3 regions of the Micromonospora sp. NPDC051543 genome follow, and region 2 is predicted to be linked to each of the others. Evidence: riboswitches for the same ligand, from Rfam matches in the RefSeq annotation. Region 2 holds a riboswitch; each other region holds the start of a gene.
The links. A riboswitch is a leader RNA that binds a small molecule or an ion and turns the genes downstream of it on or off. The one in region 2 is predicted to bind cyclic di-AMP.
Positions count from the first base shown of each region.

Region 1 (4,165 bases), on a different contig from region 2:
CAACACCATGCCGGTCGCCGGGTTCCGCCGACCTGGCTGATCCGCACCACGCACGACGACGGCCCCCGGTCACCTCGACCGGGGGCCGTCGTGGTTCCTCAGCGGGGTGCGCCCACCGGTGACGGCAGGAGCTGCACGTCGGCGAGGTCGACGTACATGACGCGGTGGCCGAACTGGATCTGCGCGTACCGGTTCTTGCCCCGGATCACCGTCCAGTCGCCGGGCGAGGAGCCGTCGAACGTGCTGGCCCGGTAGTACTCGCCGGGCAGCACCGCGCCGACGGCGTACCGCTGGCCGGCGGCGAGGGTGTACTGCAACGGTGAGATGGCCTGGTAGGGCACGCCGGCCGGGTAGGCCGCCTGCTCCGGGTACGCCCGCCCGTAGACGGGGATCGTGGCCCGGCCGGGTTTCGGGGTGACCACCATGCCGACGGTCCAGGTGGCCGTCGGCGCGGACGCCGGGTTGTGGAACCACGCCCGCTGCCCGAGGTACCAGATGGCCGTCCAGTCGCCCTGTCGACCGGCCAGCGCGTACGTCTGGCCGGCGGACGCGCGGGCCCCGTGGTCCGACACGTCCATCGTGTTCGGGGTGCCGTCGGGGCGCAGCGCGATGTCGTTGACCAGCGGCGCGTCCGGAGCCGGTGCGGTGCGTAGCACCACCGACGAGGATCCGCGTGGCGCGCACGGCGTCCCCGGGGTGACGCATCCGGTGAACGCCGGCTGGTTGGTCGCGTAGTCGGGGTCGATCCGGACCAGCCCGGTGGCCGGGGTGCCGGTGTCCAGCCGGGGGGCGTGCAGCAGGTCGAAGTAGTGCGTCCAGTCCCAGTAGGGTCCCGGGTCCCAGTGCATCCCGCGGACTGTCGACGCGGTCGTGCCGGGCACGTTGTCGTGGCCGATGATGTGCTGGCGGTCCAGCGGGATGCCCAGCCGCAGCGCGAGGTGCCGCACGAGCTTCGCCGAGGTCCGGTACATCGCCTCCGTGTACCAGGTGCCCTGCGCGGCGAAGCCCTCGTGTTCCAGCCCGATCGCCTTGGCGTTGACGTACCAGTTGCCGGCGTGCCAGGCGACGTCCTTGGTCTTGACGTGCTGGGCGATCTGTCCGTCCACCGACCGCAGCGAGTAGTGCCAGCTCACGTAGGTCGGGTCCTGGACGAGTTGCAGGGTGGTCGCCCAACTCGCCTCGGTGTCGTGGATGACGATGTACTCGATCTTCTGCCGGGCGGGCCGGTCGGACAGGTCGTGGTTGCCGTAGTCGCCGTCGCCGAACGCCGCGTAGGGTGCCGGGATCCACTCGCAGGACACGGTGCTCGGGCACTCCAACCCGTCCGGGCGGGCGAGCCGCCGCAGTCCCAGTCGGTCCAGCCAGGCCCGCTCGGGTCGTACCGCCCGGGCCGGCAGCGTGACCCGCTGACCGTCGTCGGTCACCCGCGTCTCGCCGGCGCCGATCGTGGTGAAGACCTCGTCGGCGAAGGCCGCGGCCGCATCGGCGCTGTCCGCGCCGGCATAGCGGGCCACCGCGCCGTACCAGGTGGCCGGGTCGGTGCCGGCTCCGACCGGGGCGCCGACCTCCCGTTGGTACGCGGCCAACAGCGCCGCCCCACCCCGGAGGTTCGTCGTCGGGTCGGTGCGCAGCGCCTCGGCGGTGGCACCGGTGAGCGCGGCGGCGGCGTCCACGGTCTGCAGCGCGGCGCTGGGCGGCGCGTCCCCGGTGGCGGGCGTCGGTGCGAGAGCACGACGGGACTCGTCGCCGCGCGGATCCTCTCCCGGGGCGTCGTGGTGACCGCGCCCGGGTAGGGCGGCCACCTGCCGGGCATCGGTCAGGTGCATCGGGCCGTAGCCGCCGCTGGTGCTCGGCGTGCCGGCGTTGCTGTCCCAGCGGGACTCCAGGTAGGAGACGCCGAGCAGTACGTCGATGGGTACGCCGTACTCGGTCGAGGCGGCGGCGTACTGCTGCTGGCGGTCGGCGGTGGGGGCCGCGGTGGCCGGGCCGGCGGGCAGCGGTACGGCCGCCGTGGCGGTGACGAGCGCGACGGCGAGCAGGGTCGGACGTTTCATCGAACCCCCTACATGTGAACTGGTGTCGGTGCGGTCACCCTCGTCCTGCCCGGGAGTCCGCGTCAATACCTTTCCATGTTTCGAAACGTACAGAAGGAAATCTTCACATCCGCTCGATGGCCCGCTGCAATCAGTACGGAGTGTCACGGCCGCACGGGTTGCGGATCGGTAACGGCCGTCTCTACTCTGGTCATTCGTCGGCCCGGTAGCAGGTCTGCCCACCCCGGGCGGTAACGGACCGACACCGCCGAGTCGCTCACGAGCGAGCCGGGGACCCAGGTTCCTCGGGGTGAATCCGCAGTTCCTGCGGTAGGGCGCCCACTTCCCGCCCGAACCCGTCAGCTAACCCGGTAGGCGGTCAGGAAGAAGGAGTACGGAACCCGGTGGCCCTTGAAGCCCCGCGGCCGTCGTCCGGACGGTCGGCTCCGGCCGACCCGACATCGACCGTGCCGCGTACACGCTGGTCCCGCTTCACCACCGCTCTCGCCGCCCTGGTCGGCGTCGCCGTCGTCCTGACGGGCAGCGCCACGGTGGCCCACGCCGATCCGTCCGTCGCCGAGATCGAACGCCAGATCGACGAGGACTGGAACAAGCTCGAACCGATCATCGAGCGGCACAACGCCACCCAGGCCGACCTGGCCCTCAAGCGCAAGCAGGCCGACGCGCTCGCCGCCCGCATCGGGCCGCTGGAGCGCCAGGTCGACGCCGCGATGGACAAGGTCAGCGCGCTGGCCGTCCGCGCGTACATGGGTGAGAACCTGTCGACCGTCAACACGATGCTCGGCAGCCGGTCGCCCAGCGAGATGGTCGGTCAGCTCGAAATGCTCGACCGCTTCGCCCACAACCAGCAGGAGGACGTCCGCCAGGTCGCCGACCTGCGCAACGAGCTGGCCCGGCAGAAGGCGCCGCTGGACGAGATGGTCGTCCAGCTGACCCGTACCGAGGCCCAGTTGGCGGCGAAGAAGAAGCAGATCAACGAGGAGATCGACCGGCTGCAGAAGCTGCGCCTCAAGGTGTACGGCAGCGGCGGCGGCGGTCCGCTGCGTCCCGCGCCCTGCCCGGCCAGCTACCCGGGTGGCGGCGCCGGCATCGCGGTCAAGTTCGCCTGCGCCCAGATCGGCAAGCCGTACGTGTGGGGCGCCGAGGGTCCGGAGTCGTACGACTGCTCCGGGCTGATGCTGGCCGCCTGGGCGAAGGCCGGTGTGTCGCTGCCGCACAACGCCGCTGCGCAGAGCCGGGTGACCAAGAACGTCAGCAAGGGCGACCTGCGCCCCGGTGACCTGGTCTTCTACTACAGCGACATCCACCACGTCGGCATGTACGTCGGCAACGGCTGGGTGGTGCACGCCTCCCAGGCCGGTGTGCCCGTCAAGATGAAGAGGGTCGACGACGGGCCCATCCACAGCTACGGCCGCCCCGGCTGACCGGAGCGGGACGCAGTCAGGCCCGTCGCGATCCGCTCGCGGCGGGCCTGCGTCGTCTCCTAACGGGTCGGCCAGGCGCGCCAGTTCTGCCAGGAACGACTCGGCGTCGGCCCCCGCTGACCCTGGTAACGCGACCCGTAGACCACCGAGCCGTACGGGTGCTCGGCCGGCGACGAGAGCCGAAAGATGCAGAGCTGACCGATCTTCATGCCCGGCCAGAGGGTGATCGGCAGGTTCGCCACGTTGGACAGCTCCAGCGTGACGTGCCCGGAGAAGCCCGGATCGATGAACCCGGCGGTGGAGTGGGTGAGCAGGCCGAGGCGACCCAGTGAGCTCTTCCCCTCCAGTCGGCCGGCGAGCTGGTCGCCGAGCGAGATCACCTCCAGCGTCGAGGCGAGCACGAACTCTCCCGGGTGCAGCACGAACGGCTCGCCGTCGGGCACCTCGACCACCGAGGTCAGGTCGTCCTGCTGCATGGCCGGATCGATGTGGGTGTAGAGATGGTTGTTGAAGACCCGGAACAGCCGGTCGAGTCGTACGTCGATGCTGGAGGGTTGGACCAGGGTGGGCTCGAACGGCTCCAGGCCCAGCGTGCCGGCCTTGATCTCGGAGACCAGGTCACGGTCGGAGAGCAGCATCGGACCACCATAGCGAGGTGGGCGGTGACCAGCGTGTCGAGGTCGCTCC
Region 1 covers NZ_JBITDT010000012.1:271,761-275,925, forward strand. The annotation lists gene ACIA3K_RS23265 (NlpC/P60 family protein) at 1-40, shown strand, start outside; gene ACIA3K_RS23270 (N-acetylmuramoyl-L-alanine amidase) at 99-2,054, opposite strand; cyclic di-AMP (ydaO/yuaA leader) riboswitch at 2,290-2,425, shown strand; gene ACIA3K_RS23275 (NlpC/P60 family protein) at 2,501-3,478, shown strand; gene dcd (dCTP deaminase) at 3,538-4,116, opposite strand.
Region 1: it holds a riboswitch for cyclic di-AMP, as region 2 does, so the genes downstream of both, ACIA3K_RS23275 (NlpC/P60 family protein) here and ACIA3K_RS03300 (coiled-coil domain-containing protein) in region 2, are expected to answer to the same signal.

Region 2 (4,165 bases):
GGCGCGATCACCAGGTCGGCGCGGTCCCGCGCGGGTAGCGCGGCACCCAGCGCGCCGGCGTGCCGCAGGTTCGGGGTGAGCAGGAACAGCACCAGCCCGACCATCACCGTGGTGATCACGAGCTTGATCACCACCCAGCGGTAGCGCAGCAGGCCCCAGGGGGTGAGCAGCGCGCTGGCGACACCGACGAGCCACACGAGCACGCTCAGCGGCGCGAAGAGCACGGTGCCCACGAGCCCGGCGACCGGGTAGACCACCGCCGGGTCGGCCCCGCGCTGTGCCGCGATGCCGAGGGTGAGCAGCACCAGGTCCGCCCCGAGCCAGCCGAGAGACGTGACCAGGTGCAGGGTGAGCAGGGCCTTGCGGGTGCGGGGCGCGATTCGCGGCATACCCGAATGCTCCGGGCTGGACCCCGCATGGTCGTCCGACCAGCGACGACGTCCGGGGTACGCCCGCTGACGTACCCCGGACGGCGTCGGTGCTCAGTACACCGACAGGTGCACGTGGTTGGTGTGGTCGCTGGAGGGGTCGCCGTTCCCCCCGCTGTACGACTTCCAGCCGCTGCTGGGCAGCCAGATCTGCTTGAACCAGATCACGTAGAGCACCGCGAGCCGGTCGGCGTTGCGGATGAAGTAGGCGGCCAGGTTGTTGCCGTACGTCTTGTCGCCGCCGCTGGCGATCCCGCCGAAGCCACCCTTCTGCGCGGCGAAGTCGCAGGCCCGGCCCTTGGGGTGCTCACCCGAGCCGCCGTTGCGGTGACAGGAGACGTACCGGGTGAAGCCGGCGGCCTTGGCCTGGTTGAGCGCGTGCAGGGTGCGGGGGGTGATGCAGCCGCTGGCCGGCGTGGGGTCGTTGATGCTGCACGACTCGGACGGCCAGGAGCCGTCGGAGTTGCGGGGGGCGGGTTGAGCGTTGGCGGTGGAGGTGCCACGGTTGGAGCCGGTGTCGGTGTCGGCGGCGGTGGCGCGTGCCTTGTCGTTGGCGACGGTCAGGGCCCGCTCGGCCTGCTCCTTGCGCTTGGCCATCACCTCGACCTGCTTACGTTGCTCCCGGATCTCGCCGTCGAGGGCGACGCGGGTGCGGTTCGCCTCATCGCGGGTGGACTGCAGGTCGCGCAGCACCCGGTCCTCGTTGGCGGCCACCACGTCGAGGGCGGCCGCCCGGTCCATGAACCCCTCGGGGGTGTTGCTGTTGAGCAGGGCCGAGACGGTGCTGAGTCGGCCGGTGCGGTACGCGACGCCGGCGATCTCGCCGACCTTGCCGTTGCGTACGGTCATCTCGGCCTCGGTGGTCTTGAGCTTGACCGCGAGCTGCTGTTGCCGCTGGACGGAGGTGTCCAGCGCGCGCTTCGCGTCCAGGTAGCCCTTGCTGGCCGCCTCGAGCTGGGCCCGTAGCGCCGGCGTACCACCCTCCTCGTCGCCGTCGGGGGCGGCGGCGGCCCGCAGGCCGCCGGGGGGAGCGGCGGTGGCGGCGCCGACCGGAAGCGCGACGCTGAGGGTGACCATCATGACGATCAGTGCCGTAAGCCGGGCGGCGGGTGGTCGTGCTGGTGCCACTACGCATGTCCTTCCGTCAGCCGCCGACCGGGTTAGCTGACGGGTTCGGGACGGAAGATCCCTACCGCTGACGCGGATGCACCCCAGGAACATGGTTCCCCGGTTCGCCCTGTCGGGCGATTAGGCGACGGCCGCCACCGGCGCCGGGAGGCGCCGCCGGGTGGTGGCCGGGACAGAGCCTACCGGTGCTGGTGGGGTCTGTGCAGCCGTTGTGACGGAAGGTGCCTGCGCGGCCACGAAGGATGATGGTCACCACTCGACGGAACCGCAGGCGCCCGGGGCGGCGCCGGGTTCGGTCTGCAGCGTGGCGTGCTCGATGCGGAAGTCGTCCCGCAGGGCGGTACGCGCCGCGGTGAGCACCGCGCCGACCTCCGCGCCGGGCGCCATGGTCAGGTGTGCGGAGGCCACCTCCATGCCCGAGGTGAGCGTCCAGACGTGCAGGTCGTGCACCTCGACCACGCCGGGCACCGCGGCCAGTCGGTCGTGCACGGCGGTGACCTGGAGGTGTTCCGGGGCGGCCTGCACGAGGATGCGTACGGCGGCCCGCCCCAGCCGCCAGGTGCGCGGCAGGATGAACACGCCGATCGCGACCGCGACCAGCGGATCGGCCCACCACCAGTCGGTGACGGCGATCAGCAGCGCAGCGCCGATCACGCCGAGCGAGCCGAGCAGGTCGCCCAGCACCTCCAGGTAGGCGCCCTGGAGGTTGATGCTCTCCCGGGCGCCGGCGCGCAGCAGCCCGAAGGCGACCACGTTCGCGAGCAGTCCGAGGACGGCCACCGTGAGCATCGGACCGCTGAGCACCTGGTGCGGATTACCGAACCGGCCGATCGCCTCGATCACCACGTAGATCGCCACGCCGGAGAGCAGGACGGCGTTGGCCAGCGCGGCGAGCACTTCGAGTCGGTAGAGCCCGAAGGTGCGCTGCGGGTCGCCGGTGGCCCGCCGCGTGGCGGTGATCGCGGCGAGCGCCATCCCGATGCCGAGCACGTCGGTGAACATGTGCCCGGCGTCGGACAGCAGGGCCAGTGAGCCGGTGTGGAAGGCGGTCACGGCCTCGACCACCATCAGGGCAGCGAGCAGTCCGAAGGCCGCCCAGAGCCGTCCCCGATGCTGGTGGGCGGCGTTGGCGACCGACCCGTGGTGGTGGTCATGTCCTGCTCCCACGAAACCACCCTCCGACGCCGCCCGGGACCCGGTCAAATGTATGCTCACATCGCTATGTGTGCAAGTGTAGGGCGAGGGTCGGCCCACGGGCGCGCCAACGCGACGGTCAGCCGGTCGGGTCGACGGTGGTGAGCCGCTGGGTGGCGCGCGAGAGCGCCACGTAGAGCGTGCGTACGCCGGAGCCCGGATCGGCCCGGATCTCGCTGGGGGCTACCAGCACGACTCCGTCGTACTCCATGCCCTTGGCCTCCAGGCTGGTCACCACCTGCAAGCGCGTCGCGCCGAGCGCGTCGAGCCAACCGGCGACCTCGTCGCGGCGGGTGACCGGCGTGATCACCCCGACCGTGCCGTCGACCTCGCCCAGCAGGCCGGCGGCCGCCTGCACGGCCGCGGCCTGGAGCCCGGCGAGCGGCACCACCAGCTCGACCGGGTCGACGCCGGTGGAGCGGACGGCCCTCGGCAGGGGCAGGTCCGGATAGAGCCGGCGGATCTCCGCTGCCGCCACCGCGAAGATCTCCGCCGAGTTGCGGTAGTTGGTGGTGAGCGTGAACTCGTGCCGTTTGCGCCGGCCCAGCGCCTGGTCGCGGGAGCGGGTCAGCTCCTCGGGGTCACCGGTCCAGGCGGTCTGCGCCGGGTCGCCCACCACCGTCCACGAGGCCAACCGCCCACGCCGACCGATCATCCGCCACTGCATCGGCGAGACGTCCTGCGCCTCGTCGACGACCACGTGCGCGTACTCCCGGTAGTCCTCCGGCCGCTCCCGGGCCGCCGCGCGGGCGGCCCGCTGCCGGTCGGCCGCGGTGCTCAGCTCACGAACGCCGCCCGCGAGCTGGAACGGGTCGCGCCGGGCCCGCGCCGGTTTCACCGGCTTGCCGAGCAGCGCGTCCAGCTCGTCGAGCAACGCCACGTCCGCGATGGTCAGGCCCTCGGAATCCAGACTCCGGTACGCCGTGCCGAGCAGCCGGATCTCCGCGCCGGAGAGGATCCCGCCGGCGTACCGGCGCAGCCGATCCGGTCGAGCCAGCCAGCCGAGCACGTGCCGGGGGTGCAGGCGTGGCCACCAGGCCTTGAGGAACTCCCGGAACTCCGGCCGCTCCGCGATCTCGTCCTCGAAGGCCCGCTGCTCGGGCAGCCGGCCGATGTTCACGCGCCGGGCCTGCGCCCACAGCGCGGCGAAGACACCGTCGAACCCGGCGCGGCGAACCTCGTTACGCCGGGCGCCCCGGTGCAGCGCGCGGTCCCGGATCGCGTCCAGCTCGCGACGGTCCAACCGCAGCAGCCCGCCCCGGTAGAGCAGCCGCAGCTCGCCAGGAGCCCCCGGCGCGGCGTCGCGGGCCGCCCGTTCCAGCACCCGGCGCATGCGCAGCGAGCCCTTCACCGCCGCCACCTCGGGCGGATCGGTTCGGGTGGCCGTCATCCCGGGGAACAGGGTGCCCAGCGAG
Region 2 covers NZ_JBITDT010000002.1:65,331-69,495, forward strand. The annotation lists gene ACIA3K_RS03295 (hypothetical protein) at 1-389, opposite strand, end outside; gene ACIA3K_RS03300 (coiled-coil domain-containing protein) at 483-1,556, opposite strand; cyclic di-AMP (ydaO/yuaA leader) riboswitch at 1,562-1,693, opposite strand; gene ACIA3K_RS03305 (cation diffusion facilitator family transporter) at 1,806-2,723, opposite strand; gene ACIA3K_RS03310 (HelD family protein) at 2,830-4,165, opposite strand, start outside.

Region 3 (4,165 bases), on a different contig from region 2:
GGGACCGGCTTCCGGGGTTGGCGGGGCCCGGCGGTGGTGCTCGGATTCCTGCTCGTGAACCTGGTCCTCGCCGGGCTGCTGCACCGCTTCGTGGAGATACCGATGATGCGCCGGCTCGCGCCACGCCGCCCGGGCCGCCCGCCGCTCGTTCCTCATCAGCGCACCCCGGAGACCGTAGGTGGTGACGCGGACGGGGTCGGCGCGGCGCGGGCCGACACGCCCGTCGCCGATGCGTCCGGGTGGTCCCGACGGTAGCGTGAGGACGTGCTCCCGGTCGCGCTCACCTGTCCCCTGTGGTGGGTGGCGCGGTGCTCATGCCGAGGTGTCGATCATGGAAACCGTCGTCTTCTACCAGTTCCTGACCGAGGTGCCCCAGGCCGCCGCCATCTGGTCGGCCCTGTTCCTACTGGCGCTGACGGTCCTCGCCGTCCTGGTGGCCCGTCCGGAGCGGGACTCGCCCGCGGCCGACCCCACGCCGCCGACACCCACCGCCCGCGAGGTGGCCGTCGCCGAGATGGCCGACCTGCGCCGGTACGCCGAGGAGGTGGCCGTGGCCGCCACCCGGGCGGCGCGGACCGCCCGACGGCGGCGTGCTGACTGGCTGGTCGCTCAGGACGAGGCGCAGCGGGCCTGGACGGCGTACGACGAGGCGGACACCGCCGCCCGTCGGGTCGCCGGTGCCGGGGCGTTGCCGACGCCGCGTACCCCGCACACCCCCGCCGAGTACGCGGCCCGGGAGCGCTATCTGCACCGTGCCGCCATGGCGGCGCACTGGCGGGGGGAGTTGACCATGGCTCAGCTCGGCGACGTGTTCGGGCATCGGCGCGGCTGGGACCCCCGCCGGCACCCGGTCGAGCAGGAGACGCTGCTCATCCGGGCGATCCGGGACGCGAGGCTGGCCGAGCACCGGACGGCCGCCGAGCGGGAGCGGTCGTCCTGGCGGGACGCCGAGGTGGCCGCCGAGTCGGCGCGCGTCCTCGCCCAGGAGGCGTACGTTGCGGCGGTACGGTGCCGGCCGAGCCCAGCGCTCTCCCGGCGCACCGCGACGCGGCCGTCGCGTACGGCCCTCGTGGCACGCTGGCGTCCGGCCCGGGCCGGTTGAGCCCGATCTGTTATGTGAGGCGGGTCACCGGCAGCGGAAATCGGGCGGTCGGCGTCATCGACGGCCATTGTGCCCGCGATTGTGGCGGCGTTGTCGGCCGCCTGTCCGGTTGTCGCCCACAGGTGCCGGCGGAACCCGTTGTCCCATCGAGTCACGTCAGCGGCAAAACGCGCAGAAATTGCTGGGCCAATCGATGTTTACGCAGGTGGGCGCGGCTTGGCAGAGTGCGCACCGGCCAGTACTGTCGTCCCGTCCGGTGCGGTTACCGATCGCAGGAGGCGACGCCGTGCCGACCCGCTCAATCGTGATCAACGAACCGGGGACCCACAGTAAGTCCGGGGTGAATCCGCGAGCCACGGCCCGCGGTAGGGCGATCTTCCCGCCCGAATCCGTCAGCTAACCCGGTAGGCGGTGACGGAAGGAGTTCCATCCTCGTGCAGCACCCCTCGATCCCCCTGTTGTTCCTCCGCCTCCACGGCGACGCGGTGTCCCCGCTCATCCGCCTCGTGACGGTGAGCTGACCCCCCCGGGTCACCGCACTTCCCGCCCGGCCGCGCCGGGCGTTCCCCTGAGCGGTTCATCATCCGCGGGCCACCGCCCGCGCGCTGACGCCTGCCCGGATGCCGGTCGGGCCCCGGTGTGCCGCTCTCCCTGTGAACCGTGGAGGACCTCGTGAAGCACACCCTGAAGCGCCAGCTCCGTCGCCTCGCGACCGAGCGCCCGTACCAGATCGTCGCCGCCTCCGCTGCGGCCCTCGCGATCGCCACCACCGCCGGCGCTCTGGTCGCCGGCGCCGACGACGCCCCGGCCGGCTCGCGCACCCCGACCACCATCGCCGAGATGCGCAGTGACACCGTCGCCTCCCGTGGCGAGCTCCGGTCCGCGGCTCCGTCGGCGAGCGTCGCACCGAGCACCGCCGCCCCGGCGACCAGCACCGCGTCCCCCGCCGCCAAGGCCACGAGCAACCCGGACGTCACCCGGAAGCCGACGCCTCCGAAGCCACCCGCGACGAAGGTGCTCGACTACGACTACGAGGCACAGAACACCTACTACAACTGCGGCCCGGCGGCCACCCGCAACGCGCTCAGCGCCAGCGGCATCGACCGCACCCAGGAGGAGCTCGGCGCCGAGTTGGGCACCACCGAGATGGGCACCAACTCGGCCGAGGACACCACCCGCGTGCTCAACGCCGAGGTGAAGGGCTCCCCGTACCGCACCCGCATGTTCGCGGGCACGCCCAGCCCGGCCCAGATGGACCGTCTTCAGGCCGACGTCGTCAAGGCCATCACCGATGGCCGCGGCGTGGTGGCCAACGTCGCCGGCGACGCCATCGACACCGAGGGCGGCTACCACTCCTACGGCGGTGGGCACTACATCGCCGTCGTCGGCTACAAGGACAACGGTCGTACCGTGCGGATCGCCGACTCGGCGAACGCCGCCGACCCGGCCTACTGGATCACCACGATCGACCTGGCGAACTGGATCGCCACCCGGGGTTACTCCGCCTGACCAACGCGCGACACCCCACGACGCCGCGGGCGCCGTCTCCCACGAGGGGCCGGCGCCCGCGGCGTTCCCGTGTCGGGGCGCGACGCGGGTGAACGCCTCTCGTACCGGGCCACGAACCGTGGGAGACTGCGGCCGTGGTGGATGAATCGGGTGGTCAGGCTGGCCGTGAGCCGATCCTGTTGCTGCTGCACGGCATGGGGGCGACGGGTGACGTGTGGCTGCCCTGGGCGCCACTTCTGGAGCAGCACTGGCCCGGCCGGTGGCTGGCGCCCGATCTCGCCGGTCACGGTTGGTCGGCGCCGCTGTCGTCGTACTCCTTCGAGGGTTTCGCCCAGCGGGTCGCGCAGGGCCTGGCCTCCGACGACCGCATCGTCGTGCTCGGGCACTCGCTCGGTGGCGTGGTCGGCCTGGCGCTGGCGGCCCGCGCCGCCGGCCTGCCGGTGGACGCGGTGGTGGGCTTGGGCATCAAGGCCGTCTGGACGCCGGCCGAGCTGGCCCGCGCCGTGGACCTCGCCGCCCGCCCGGTGGGCTGGTTCACCAGTCGCACCGAGGCCGCCCGCCGCTATCTGCGGGTCGCCGGCCTCACCGGTCTGGTCCTCCCGGACCACCCGATGGTCGACGCCGGGCTGCGTCAGGTCGACGGCCGGTGGCGGCTCGCGATGGACGACGCCGCGTTCGCCGTCGGCGCGCCCGACCTGGCCGCGCTGCTGGCGGCGACCGACGTGCCGGTGGTGCTGGCCCGCGGGGAGCACGACCCGATGGTCACGGACGCGCAGCTCAAGGAGTACGGCGTACCGGTCGTCACGCTGCCCGGTCTCGGGCACAACGCGCACCTGGAGGATCCGGCGGCCGTGCTGAGGTTGCTGGACCCGTACCGTTGATCGGTCAGGCAGGTGCGGGCGCGGGTAGTTCCCGGGCCGGGGTCAGCTCGCGGCGGGCGGCGGTCAGGAAACCCTCGGCGTACGACTCGGCCGGGAAGTCCCCCAGGTAGCGGCGGCGGGTGACCCAGCGGGCGTCGGCCAGCGGGTCGGTGTCCAGCAGGGCGGTGAGCACGGCGTCCACGTTGGACATGTCGCGCCGCAGCACGTAACCCGAGCCGGCCAGCGGGAAGCGCTCGGTGAACCGGTCGCCCTCGCCGCCCATGTCGGTGACGGCGTACGGCTTGCCGGAGTAGAGATAGTCGGAGATGACCCCGGAGACGTCGGAGACCAGCGCGTCCGAGCGGTTCACGGACTCGGTCAGGCTCAGCTCCCGGGCGGCCGCACCGAACACGTGCTGCCGGCCGGTGCGGGCGCGGTCGGCGACCAGCAGTTCGGTGAGCCGGCCCAACTGGCGTGCCGACGCGGGGTTCTGCGCCGTGTACGGATGCGCCCGCAAAATCACCGTCGCGCCGCGCCCCAGCAGCCGCCGCAGCAGCTCCTCGGCCACCGGCAGCGAGCAGTAGTCGGCGTCGGCGTGGTGCCCGGTCCAGGTCGGGGTGTAGAGCACCGTCGGGTGCGCGAGGCCCCGCGTCGGCTCCTCGCGTACCTCGATCGACTCGACCTGGGGACGGCC
Region 3 covers NZ_JBITDT010000008.1:131,815-135,979, reverse strand. The annotation lists gene ACIA3K_RS16575 (acyltransferase family protein) at 1-255, shown strand, start outside; gene ACIA3K_RS16570 (hypothetical protein) at 332-1,102, shown strand; cyclic di-AMP (ydaO/yuaA leader) riboswitch at 1,388-1,528, shown strand; gene ACIA3K_RS16565 (C39 family peptidase) at 1,763-2,611, shown strand; gene ACIA3K_RS16560 (alpha/beta fold hydrolase) at 2,746-3,492, shown strand; gene ACIA3K_RS16555 (CDP-glycerol glycerophosphotransferase family protein) at 3,497-4,165, opposite strand, start outside.
Region 3: it holds a riboswitch for cyclic di-AMP, as region 2 does, so the genes downstream of both, ACIA3K_RS16565 (C39 family peptidase) here and ACIA3K_RS03300 (coiled-coil domain-containing protein) in region 2, are expected to answer to the same signal.